DNA from 2 places in the Yersinia canariae genome. Region 2 is predicted to be linked to the other one. Evidence: riboswitches for the same ligand, from Rfam matches in the RefSeq annotation. Region 2 holds a riboswitch; the other holds the start of a gene.

Region 1 (5,434 bases), 1.9 Mb from region 2:
TTTGTCCAGGGGGCCGCCTTCGCCACCGGTATTCCTCCAGATCTCTACGCATTTCACCGCTACACCTGGAATTCTACCCCCCCTCTACAAGACTCTAGCTTGCCAGTTTCAAATGCAGTTCCCACGTTAAGCGCGGGGATTTCACATCTGACTTAACAAACCGCCTGCGTGCGCTTTACGCCCAGTAATTCCGATTAACGCTTGCACCCTCCGTATTACCGCGGCTGCTGGCACGGAGTTAGCCGGTGCTTCTTCTGCGAGTAACGTCAATCACTGCGGTTATTAACCACAATGCCTTCCTCCTCGCTGAAAGTGCTTTACAACCCGAAGGCCTTCTTCACACACGCGGCATGGCTGCATCAGGCTTGCGCCCATTGTGCAATATTCCCCACTGCTGCCTCCCGTAGGAGTCTGGACCGTGTCTCAGTTCCAGTGTGGCTGGTCATCCTCTCAGACCAGCTAGGGATCGTCGCCTAGGTGAGCCGTTACCCCACCTACTAGCTAATCCCATCTGGGCACATCCGATGGCGTGAGGCCCTAAGGTCCCCCACTTTGCTCTTGCGAGGTCATGCGGTATTAGCTACCGTTTCCAGTAGTTATCCCCCCTCCATCAGGCAGTTTCCCAGACATTACTCACCCGTCCGCCGCTCGCCGGCGAAGTAGTAAACTACTTCCCGCTGCCGCTCGACTTGCATGTGTTAGGCCTGCCGCCAGCGTTCAATCTGAGCCATGATCAAACTCTTCAATTTAAGATTTGTTTGATTTGCTACTAATGAAAGTAGCGATGCTCAAAGATTACTTTCTGCAAATATGCATTCGAACCGAGGTTCAAATGTGTACTGCTTTGGTCACTCTTCAAGACTTTGATATTTCTTTGCCTGTCGAAACAGGCTTCGATATCGTCTTGCGAGTGCCCACACAGATTGTCTGATAAATTGTTAAAGAGCGTTCGTTACCCGTTTGCCTTGCGGCGAATCTTACGGTAACGCGGGAGGCAGATAATACGCTTTCCCGCTGAAGAGTCAAGAGTTTATTTGTTTTCTTTCGAAGTCAAAGTCTATCTTTTCTCTTCCTGACCCGGCGAAGTATGTTTCGTTGTTCCCGGTCAGTGGAGGCGCATTATAGGGAGTTCCTGACAGCCTGCAACCCCTAATTTGAAAAAACTTTTCAACCGCTGATTCTTTAGTCAAAACGCCGTTAAATTGGCAGTTTTTCCAGCGTTAGAAAACCATATCCCTGTAAAACGGGCAATAAAGCGTCAGTATCCGCATTCAGTGCCATGCAATACGCGATGTTTTCTTCATCAGAAGAAATCACATTTTCTTGAGAAGAGATAAGCCAGGCGGTACGGCGAGCAATTGCAGCGCCGGAATCGACCATTCGGGTGCCTTCTGGTAACACTTGTGCTAACTCTTCAGTTAATAGAGGGAAATGGGTACAGCCTAAAACGATGGTATCTGGCGGTTCACGCATTGCGAGCCACGGATGAAGGATTTTCTTTAATGCTTCTTTCGGAACAACACCACCATGCAACTTGGTTTCCGCCAACTCCACCAGCTCAGATGAACCCAGTAATTCAATTTTGCAGTCTGTCGCAAAGCGCTCGATCAAATCACGAGTATAAGAAGCATGAACTGTGCCCCGGGTAGCCAATAGGCCGACCACGCCATTACGGGTTAAGCGCACCGCAGGTTTGATAGCCGGGACAACCCCGACGACAGGAAAGGTAAAACGTTCGCGTAATGCAGGAAGGCAAACCGTGCTGGCAGTGTTACAGGCGATAACTACAATCGCCAGCGGATGGCGCTGCTGTACCGCAGTGACAATGTCCAATACGCGCTCAACGATGAATTCGCCGGACTTCTCGCCATAAGGGAACGCGACATTGTCGAAAGCATATATATAGTGGAGATCCGGCAGCAATTGCCGAATCTCCTGATAGACAGATAGCCCGCCAACACCGGAATCAAAAATCAGCGCTGTCGGGCGAAGAGCAGTATCAGCCTTATTAGAAGTTATAACTTCCTGTGAGGTAATACTCTCGTCCAGCGGTTTTATAGCCATAAGCCGTTTCGTATTCTTTATCAAACAGGTTAGCAATTCTACCACGAACTGTTAGATGAGAAGTAACCGGATAACCAGCTGAAACGTCTACTGTGCTATAACTCGACAATTCGCGCTGCGTTGTACTGTACGCAGAGGTGTTATTGTCATAGCGTTTGCCGTAATACTGATAAGAAACGTCCATGTCTAAGTTGAACATGGTCCAATCCAACTGATACTTGGCTTGTTGCTTAGAGCGGCGGGCTAGCACTTCGTTATTTACATCGTTTCGCGGATCAATATATTGCAGTGTGACCGCGTGCGTAAATATGCCGGTAGTCAGATTCCCCGTCCATTCCACTCCTTTTATCGTCGCAGAATTGACATTGTAGTAATGTCCTTTGAATGTTGAATTATCAAAGGAGTAATCAATCAGATTTTCAATTTTGTTGTGATAAGCCGATAAGCGCCAGTCAACCGGCCCTGTGATACCTTCCAAACCGGCTTCCCATTGGCGCGATTCTTCCGGCTTAAGGTCACTGTTGGAGATGATGTCGAAGCGCTGCGAACCATATTGCTGACCCAATGATGGTGCTAAGAAACCGGTGCCGTAAGACACCGTCACACGATAGTCAGGAATGAACTCCCAGCCCGCCGCAGTTTGCCATGTTTCGTGCCAACCGAATTGCTCGTCTTTATCTGCACGGCCAGAAGCTTCAAGCGTCACGTTATCAAACTTCTGCTGTCCGCTGAGGTACAAACCGGTGTTATCCCGCTTATAAGTATCAGAGATGGTCTGGTTAGATGAGGTCAAGCGCTGCTGTTGCCAGTCAAGACCCCCGCTCAGAGTCCCACTTTCAAAGCTGTAAGTGTTACCCCATTGCACATTGCGCTGATCCATATTGTCCAACGTGGTAGCCACACCATAGCGGCCATATTGGCTGCTAAAGTTATAGTCTTTATATTTCTGATAACTGCCCACTAATTGGGAAGAATAAGCGCCCGAAGCATAACGTAGCCCCGCATCATAAGTATGGTTATATAACCGCTCTTCATCGCCACTGTAAGCAGGAGAAGAAATGTTGCCAATATCGTAATCAGAATTATTGGTATAGCCATAGCCTCTGACAAAACCAGAGATCTCTTGGTTGAATTGGTGCTCCAATCCTGCCCAGAAATTTTTATTACGGAAACCATCTCGATCATTATCGATTGGATTCGGTGAATCAGGTTTGATGTTATAGCCATTGCTCGTTTGATACCCACCCGCTAACGTGGCCAAGGTATCGCCAAAGCGCTGGCGAACACTGCCATCATATTGCTGATAGCCTTTGGAACCAATCCCGGCATTAATCTGCGCGCCTTCCTGGTCTGTCTGTGTAATCACGTTAATGACGCCACCAATTGCACCAGAACCATACACAGCAGAACGTGGCCCACGGATATATTCAACCCGCTGCACTAAGGAAATAGGTATTTGATTGAGATTAACGCTATTGACGATACCAGTACGAGCCAGAGGAATGCCATCAATCAATATCAATACATGGCGAGCTTCAGTACCCCGGATATACATGGAAGAGCCCTGACCTAATCCCCCCATTTGGGCAATATCCACCCCTGGTAACCGCCGCATCACTTCATTCAGGCTTTTTGCCTGCCAGCGGTCAATATCATCACGTGTGACGACATCGGCGGGTGCTAATACAGTCGAAACGGGTTGTTTGAAACGGCTGGCGGTAACCATCATTTCATCTTTATTATTAGCGGTTGTGGTGTTGTCCTGCGCCCATCCAGAAAATGCTGTCACAGAAAGGGCTGTGAGCAGCGTATATTTTTTAATTGTCATTAGAAATAGCATCCAAACACAAATAGCGGATGCCGCAGTGCCATGGCCGGTATTACGCGACGGCCACGAATATTGCGACGTATACCGGCAGGTCTTCGGGCTTGGGATCTCTGAAAAACAGAGCGGGCGATGACTTCCCGTCTTGCGGACAGTGTCTGATTGAAACCTATCGCCGTAACTTCCCCTTACCGCTGCGCGTCAGCTCCGGATTTACACCGGATTCCCTTTTAACTCTTAGGTGTTTAAGTAACAGCATGAGGCCGGACCGCAATGCTACGATCAAGTAAAATAGATGTCTAGACTTCCAATGTTGTTACGCAGAATAAACACAACAAAACTGGACATCACCCCCACTTTCCCTACAATCCGCAGCAGTAACCCTCTTTTATAATGGCCAGACGAGAAGAATCATGACGCCCGACATCCTGCCGACAGATAGCTACGACCACCAATTGGCGGAAAAATCTGCCCGTCTTCAGGCGATGATGTCGCCGTTTCAGGCCCCTGCTCCGGAAATATTCCGTTCTCCTGCACAACATTACCGCATGAGAGCCGAGTTCCGCGTTTGGCACGACGAAGACGACCTGTACCACATCATGTTTGACCAACAGACTAAGCAGCGAATTCGAGTCGAGCAATTCCCGGTGGCTAATCTGCTAATCAATCGCCTGATGAGTGCCCTGATGACCGCCATCAGAGCTGAGCCAATCTTGCGGTATAAACTGTTTCAGATTGATTACTTATCGACTCTTAGCGGTAAACTGATTGCGTCCTTGCTATATCACCGTCAAATAGATGAAGAATGGCAGCATAAAGCGCAAGAATTACGTGATCAGTTGCGCGAGCAAGGTTTTGATTTTCAACTGATTGGGCGGGCGTCAAAAACCAAAATCATGCTCGATCACGACTATATCGACGAAGTGTTGCCCGTCGCCGGGCGCGATATGATTTACCGCCAGGTTGAGAATAGCTTCACCCAACCTAATGCGGCGGTGAATATCCATATGTTGGAATGGGCGATTGATGTCACCCAACATGCCAGCGGCGATTTATTAGAGCTGTACTGCGGCAACGGTAATTTCTCACTGGCGCTGGCGCGCAATTTCGATCGGGTATTGGCAACTGAAATTGCCAAACCGTCAGTCGCCGCGGCGCAATACAACATCGCGGCCAATCATATTGATAATGTGCAAATTATCCGAATGTCTGCGGAGGAATTTACCCAGGCCATGCAAGGTGTGCGTGAGTTTAAGCGCCTGAAGGGCATTGATTTGAGTGGTTATAACTGCGAGACCATTTTTGTCGACCCGCCGCGCAGTGGGCTGGATGACGAAACCGTCAAGCTGGTGCAGGCCTACCCGCGCATCCTTTATATCTCCTGTAACCCAGAGACCTTGTGCGCCAACCTTGAACAGTTACAACACACACATAAAATCAGCCGGTTAGCGCTATTTGATCAGTTCCCTTACACCCATCATATGGAGTGTGGGGTTTTACTGGAAAAACGAAACTGACGACAAGCAGAAATCGGGACAAAATAAG
Region 2 (5,434 bases):
TGGTTGAGTCAAGGGCCGTGCATTACTGAACACAACGTATTAATCATAATAACTTCAAGCAGGGTAACCCTATGAACGACTCGCTCAAAGCTCAGTGTATTGCAGAATTCCTTGGCACCGGGCTGTTTTTATTTTTTGGTATTAGTTGTCTGGCAGCAATGAAAGTGGCCGGTGCCAGTTTTGGTTTGTGGGAAATCTGTATCGTGTGGGGACTTGGGATTTCACTGGCTGTCTATTTGACCGCCGGGATTTCTGGTGCTCATCTCAATCCCGCGATAACCATTGCTTTATGGCTGTTTGCCTGTTTCCCCGCGCGCAAAGTCATTCCTTACAGTATTGCGCAAATTGCAGGGGCTTTTGGTGGTGCAGCATTGTCTTATATGTTGTATCACAATTTATTCACTGATTTTGAAACTGCACATCAGATGGTCCGTGGCAGTTTGGAAAGTCTGCAACTGGCCAGTATTTTCAGTACCTTCCCATCACCGGCTATTAGTGTATGGCAAGCCGCATTTGTTGAAATCATCATTACTTCAATTCTGATGGGGCTGATTATGGCACTGACGGATGATGGTAACGGTGTTCCGCGCGGTGCATTAGGGCCGCTCTTAATTGGTATTCTGGTGGCGGTGATTGGTGCAGCAACTGGCCCATTAACCGGTTTTGCGATGAATCCGGCGCGTGATTTTGGCCCTAAATTATTTACCTTCTTTGCAGGTTGGGGAAAAATCTCGATGACGGGTGGTCGTGATATTCCTTATTTCATTATTCCTATCGTGGCTCCTATTATTGGTGCTTGCCTCGGTGCGGCAGTTTATCGCTTCTTCATCGGAAAAAACCTGCCTTGCAATACTTGTAAATTAGAGGATGAGAAAGCCAGTTTATAAATCAACGTGAGTTTCCTCATCTTGGTTTTTTGAAACGGGATGAGGAAATTTCGTGATCTATTCTGGTTAATGGACTGATTATAGTCCCCTGTTGATTATGACTCTGGTAAGGTGGATTGTTATTTGTATTCATTTCACCAGAGCATAAACCTTGACAGGGAAATAGGTTTTTTGCATTGCAAATAGGAATGAAAATATAACAAAGCAGTAACACATTGTTCATTACAGGGATGATTTATAGTAACAAACGAAGCTTAATAACAATAAATTAAAATTAACTGAGAGGTTTTATCATGATTTCTGCCAGTTCTCTAAACTCAGAGCTCATAAATAAAATCGCGCAGGATTTTGCTCAGGCAACCGGGCTGGCTGTAGTCGTGGTGAATATTCACGGCGAAGAAATTTCTGATCTATTTAATTTTACGCCATTTTGTCAATTGATGCGCCAAGACCCGGTTAACCACCTTCGTTGCCGAATGAGTGATCGTTGTGGTGGCCTTGAGGCCTCAAAATCTAATGAACCTTGTATTTATCGCTGCCATGCCGGGCTAACGGATTTCTCTATCCCGCTGGTTATAGCAGGTCATTTGGTCGGGTTTGTTCTATGTGGCCAGGTGCGGCTACACTCGGATGTTTATCTGATTGATATTCTTAATGTTGATAATCACTGGCAACAGAATCCGGTACTGATGGATGAATTCCACAATGTGCCCATTATGGATTTTTCTCGCGTGATTGCTTCGGCAGATTTACTGAAGCTGATTGTGGAGAATTGCCTCAAAAAGCATCTTAATTTTGTGGTGATCAATGACAATATGGGCAGCAAAGAACCGGGTAGGATACGTCCGGTTCACCCCCACGACAGCAAAATGAAGAAAGCCTTGCGCTACATCGATACGCATTTATCGGAAGAATTGCGACTGGAAGAAGTGGCTGCAAAGGTATATCTCAGCCCTTACTACTTCAGCAAATTGTTTAAAAAATATCAGGGCATCGGGTTTAATGCCTGGGTCAATCAGCAACGGATGGCCAATGCCAGAGAAATGTTGCAACACAGTGACTGGAGCATTGCCAGTATTGCCAAGAATCTGGGTTTTTCCCAGACAAGCTATTTCTGCAAAGTGTTCCGCCAAACTTACAACGTGACACCGCAGGTATTTCGCTCACTTTCTTCTGAACGCAGCGAAATGGAATGACAGTTATTGATCTAATATCAATTGGTCATGCTATTCATTCAAGATTGTCTATTTAAAAATTAAATTTAATATTAAAAGTACAAAATAAATAATGACAATTTCTTGCTATTTTTTTTAATGGTATTTTTGGTATAATTGATTGTTTTTAATGTGATATTTTCATTATCGATAGCAATTATTTGTTGTGGATAAGCAAGAAAGTTACTCGCAAAAAATAAAATTAACCATTTTTTTTGATCAGAAAGGCGTATATTAATTTTAAGAGAGTCTATCAGACTATCAATTAATAAATGGCCTGTTATAACAGTGTAAATAAAGAGATAAATTATATAACAAGAAAAGAAATTAATAACAGAATCTACTGTAATTAGATAATTGTAGTTACTGAAATGGTTATATCGTGTACTTGCACTAAAGTCACGATTGGGAAGGGGGTGACAATCCCCCGCAGCCCCCGCTGCTGTGATGCTGACGACCCCGCTGAAACCACTGATCCACAGGATTGGGAAGGTAGCGGGGGAGGATGATGCTAAGCCAGAAGACCTGCCAAATCAGTAAAAGAGTTTCAACTCCTTCGGTGGGAAGCGGGTTGTCATCAGATGCGCGCAGCGGTGTCGTTGCGCAAATGCACCTTTTTGACACTGCATATCCCGCTTGAAATGGCGGGATTTTTTTATGCAATACTCAGGCAAACAAGCATTTATCATCGCGGGAACCAGCAGTGGGTGCGGTAAAACCACTGTGACGCTGGGTATTTTGCGGGCGCTGATTGCTCGTGGATTGTCGGTGCAGCCGTTCAAAGTCGGGCCAGATTATCTGGATACCGGCTGGCATACCGCTGTCAGTGGTGTGACGTCACGAAATCTTGATGCATTTATGTTGCCACCTGCCACCCTCAATGGGCTATATAACCAACATATGCGCCATGCCGATGTTGCGGTGATTGAAGGCGTTATGGGGTTGTATGACGGCTACGGGACTGATCCTGATTATTGCAGCAGTGCGGCGATGGCCAAGCAATTGGGCTGCCCGGTTATTTTGCTGGTGGATGGTAAAGCGGTTTCGACATCAGTGGCGGCAACGGTACTGGGCTTCTGCCAATTTGACCCCGATATCACCATTGCCGGGGTGATTGTTAACCGCGTCAATTCAGAAAATCACTATCAACTTATTCGCCATGCCATCGAACATTATTGTGGCATTCCGGTTCTGGGCCGTTTACCGGTCATGGATGATGTCGCTTTGCCATCACGCCATTTGGGGTTGATTCCGGCGCAAGAGCGAGGTGGCGTGGTCTCCAAACAGCCCGATAGCGCGCCGCGCTGGCAACGGCTGGCACAGCAGGTTGAAGAATTTATCGATCTGGACAGATTGCTCGCCCTGACCCCTTGCACTGAACTTCCCGTTGGCACCCCACCCGCATTACCGCCGTTGGCCTTGGCCGATGGTTTGACACTGGCCTTGGCCGAAGATGAAGCCTTCAATTTTTACTATCCCGATAACCTTGATCTGCTGGAGCAAGCTGGGGTGCGTATTCAACGTTTTAGCCCACTGCATGACCGCCATTTACCCGCCTGTCAGATGATTTATCTGGGAGGCGGTTATCCGGAAATCCACGCTACTGCGTTGGCGGCAAATACAGCCATGCATGCCGCGTTACAGCAAGCTCACAATCAGCAAATCCCCCTGTATGCCGAATGCGGCGGTTTGATGTATCTCGGTGACGGTCTGACAGATGAAAGTGGGCAACGCCATTCCATGGTGGGAATTTTGGCCGGTGAAAGCCGGATGGGAAAACGACTGACCCGTTTTGGCTACTGCCAAGCCGTGGCTCGTAGTGACACTTTGTTGGCAGCTGAAGGCGAAATCCTGCGCGGTCATGAATTCCATTATTCCGATTTTACCAGCCCATTGATACCAGTTTTTGATAGCAGCAAGTGGCGTGATGGCGCGGTTATCCAGAGTTGGCGCAGTGGTTATCAAGTGCAACGTACTCAGGCCAGCTACCTGCATATTCACTTTGCTCAGCGCCCCGGTTTATTGGATGGCTGGCTGACGGCAGCCCGGGGTGTGCTATGACCTTGATCGCATGGTTTGTTGCTTTCTTATTAGACCATTGGCTTGGTGACCCACCGCACTGGCCGCATCCGGTGCGCTGGATTGGCAACCTGATTACGGTGCTGCAACGGGCCATCCGCGCGGTCTGCCGCAGCGAGCGAGCACTGAAGTGGGGCGGGGCAGTGCTGTGGTTGCTGGTGGTCGGTATCACCGGGCTGACCAGTTGGGGATTTTTATGGTTGATGACAGAGATTAACCCGTGGCTCGGCTGGCTAGCGCAAGTATGGATGATTTACACCTTGTTGGCCGGGCGCTGCTTGAGTGACGCGGCACTGTTGGTTTTTGCTGCGCTAAAGCAGGGGTCTTTGGCACAAAGCCGCGAAAAGCTGTCATGGATTGTCGGACGTGATACCTCGCAACTGGAGAAACCACAAATTACTCGTGCGGTGGTGGAAACCGTGGCGGAGAACAGTGTCGATGGCGTGATTGCGCCGCTATTTTTCCTAATGTTGGGCGGCGCGCCGTTGGCAATGGCCTACAAAGCGATGAATACCCTTGATTCGATGGTGGGATACAAAACGCCGAAATATCGGTCAATTGGTTATGTGTCTGCGCGAATGGATGATTTGGCAAATTGGATCCCTGCGCGCTTGAGTTGGTTGTTATTGAGTGCCGCAGCTTGGTTGATTCAGGCCGATTATCGTCAGGCGCTACGTATTGGCTGGCGTGATCGCTATCAACACTCTAGCCCGAATTGTGCTTGGTCAGAAGCCACGGTTGCCGGAGCTTTGGGCATCCGCCTTGGCGGCCCGAATGATTACTTTGGCGAGCGAGTAGAAAAACCTTGGATGGGTGATGAGCGGCGTGAAGTGGCCCTGAGTGATATTCCGCGCAGTATTCACTTGATGATGATGGCGTCGTTATTGGCCCTTTTACTATTCGCATTGGCTCGGCTGCTGTTGGCCGGCATTTTATAAGGATAACCCCATGAGCTATATAAAGAATCCGCAAGAAATTGAGCAAAATAGCTTTGCCATTATCGGCGATATTATTGCCACTGAACGACCCGGCACTCATTTTGCCAGTGAGATGCACGAGGCGGTGATCAAGCGGGTTATCCATACCACAGCAGATTTTGACTGGTTGGATATTTTGTATTTCTCACCCGATGTACTGACTCACATTGCCGAGGGGCTGCGCCGAGGATGCACGTTATACACCGATACCACTATGGCGATGTCGGGCATCAATAAAACACTGCTCAAGCAGATGGGATGCGAGTGCCGCTGCTAT

What was found. Region 2 has a riboswitch for cobalamin ahead of F0T03_RS13740 (cobyrinic acid a,c-diamide synthase CobB). Riboswitches for the same ligand answer to the same signal wherever they lie in the genome.
Positions count from the first base shown of each region.
Region 1: it holds a riboswitch for cobalamin, as region 2 does, so the genes downstream of both, btuB (TonB-dependent vitamin B12 receptor BtuB) here and F0T03_RS13740 (cobyrinic acid a,c-diamide synthase CobB) in region 2, are expected to answer to the same signal.

Region 1 is NZ_CP043727.1:144,855-150,288, reverse strand. It holds rRNA gene F0T03_RS00670 (16S ribosomal RNA) at 1-749, opposite strand, end outside; gene murI (glutamate racemase) at 1,198-2,064, opposite strand; gene btuB (TonB-dependent vitamin B12 receptor BtuB) at 2,009-3,892, opposite strand; cobalamin riboswitch at 3,962-4,172, opposite strand; gene trmA (tRNA (uridine(54)-C5)-methyltransferase TrmA) at 4,303-5,406, shown strand.
Region 2 is NZ_CP043727.1:2,976,608-2,982,041, reverse strand. It holds gene pduF (propanediol diffusion facilitator PduF) at 72-887, shown strand; gene pocR (transcriptional regulator PocR) at 1,181-2,083, shown strand; cobalamin riboswitch at 2,457-2,648, shown strand; gene F0T03_RS13740 (cobyrinic acid a,c-diamide synthase CobB) at 2,759-4,162, shown strand; gene cbiB (adenosylcobinamide-phosphate synthase CbiB) at 4,159-5,118, shown strand; gene F0T03_RS13730 (cobalt-precorrin-8 methylmutase) at 5,129-5,434, shown strand, end outside.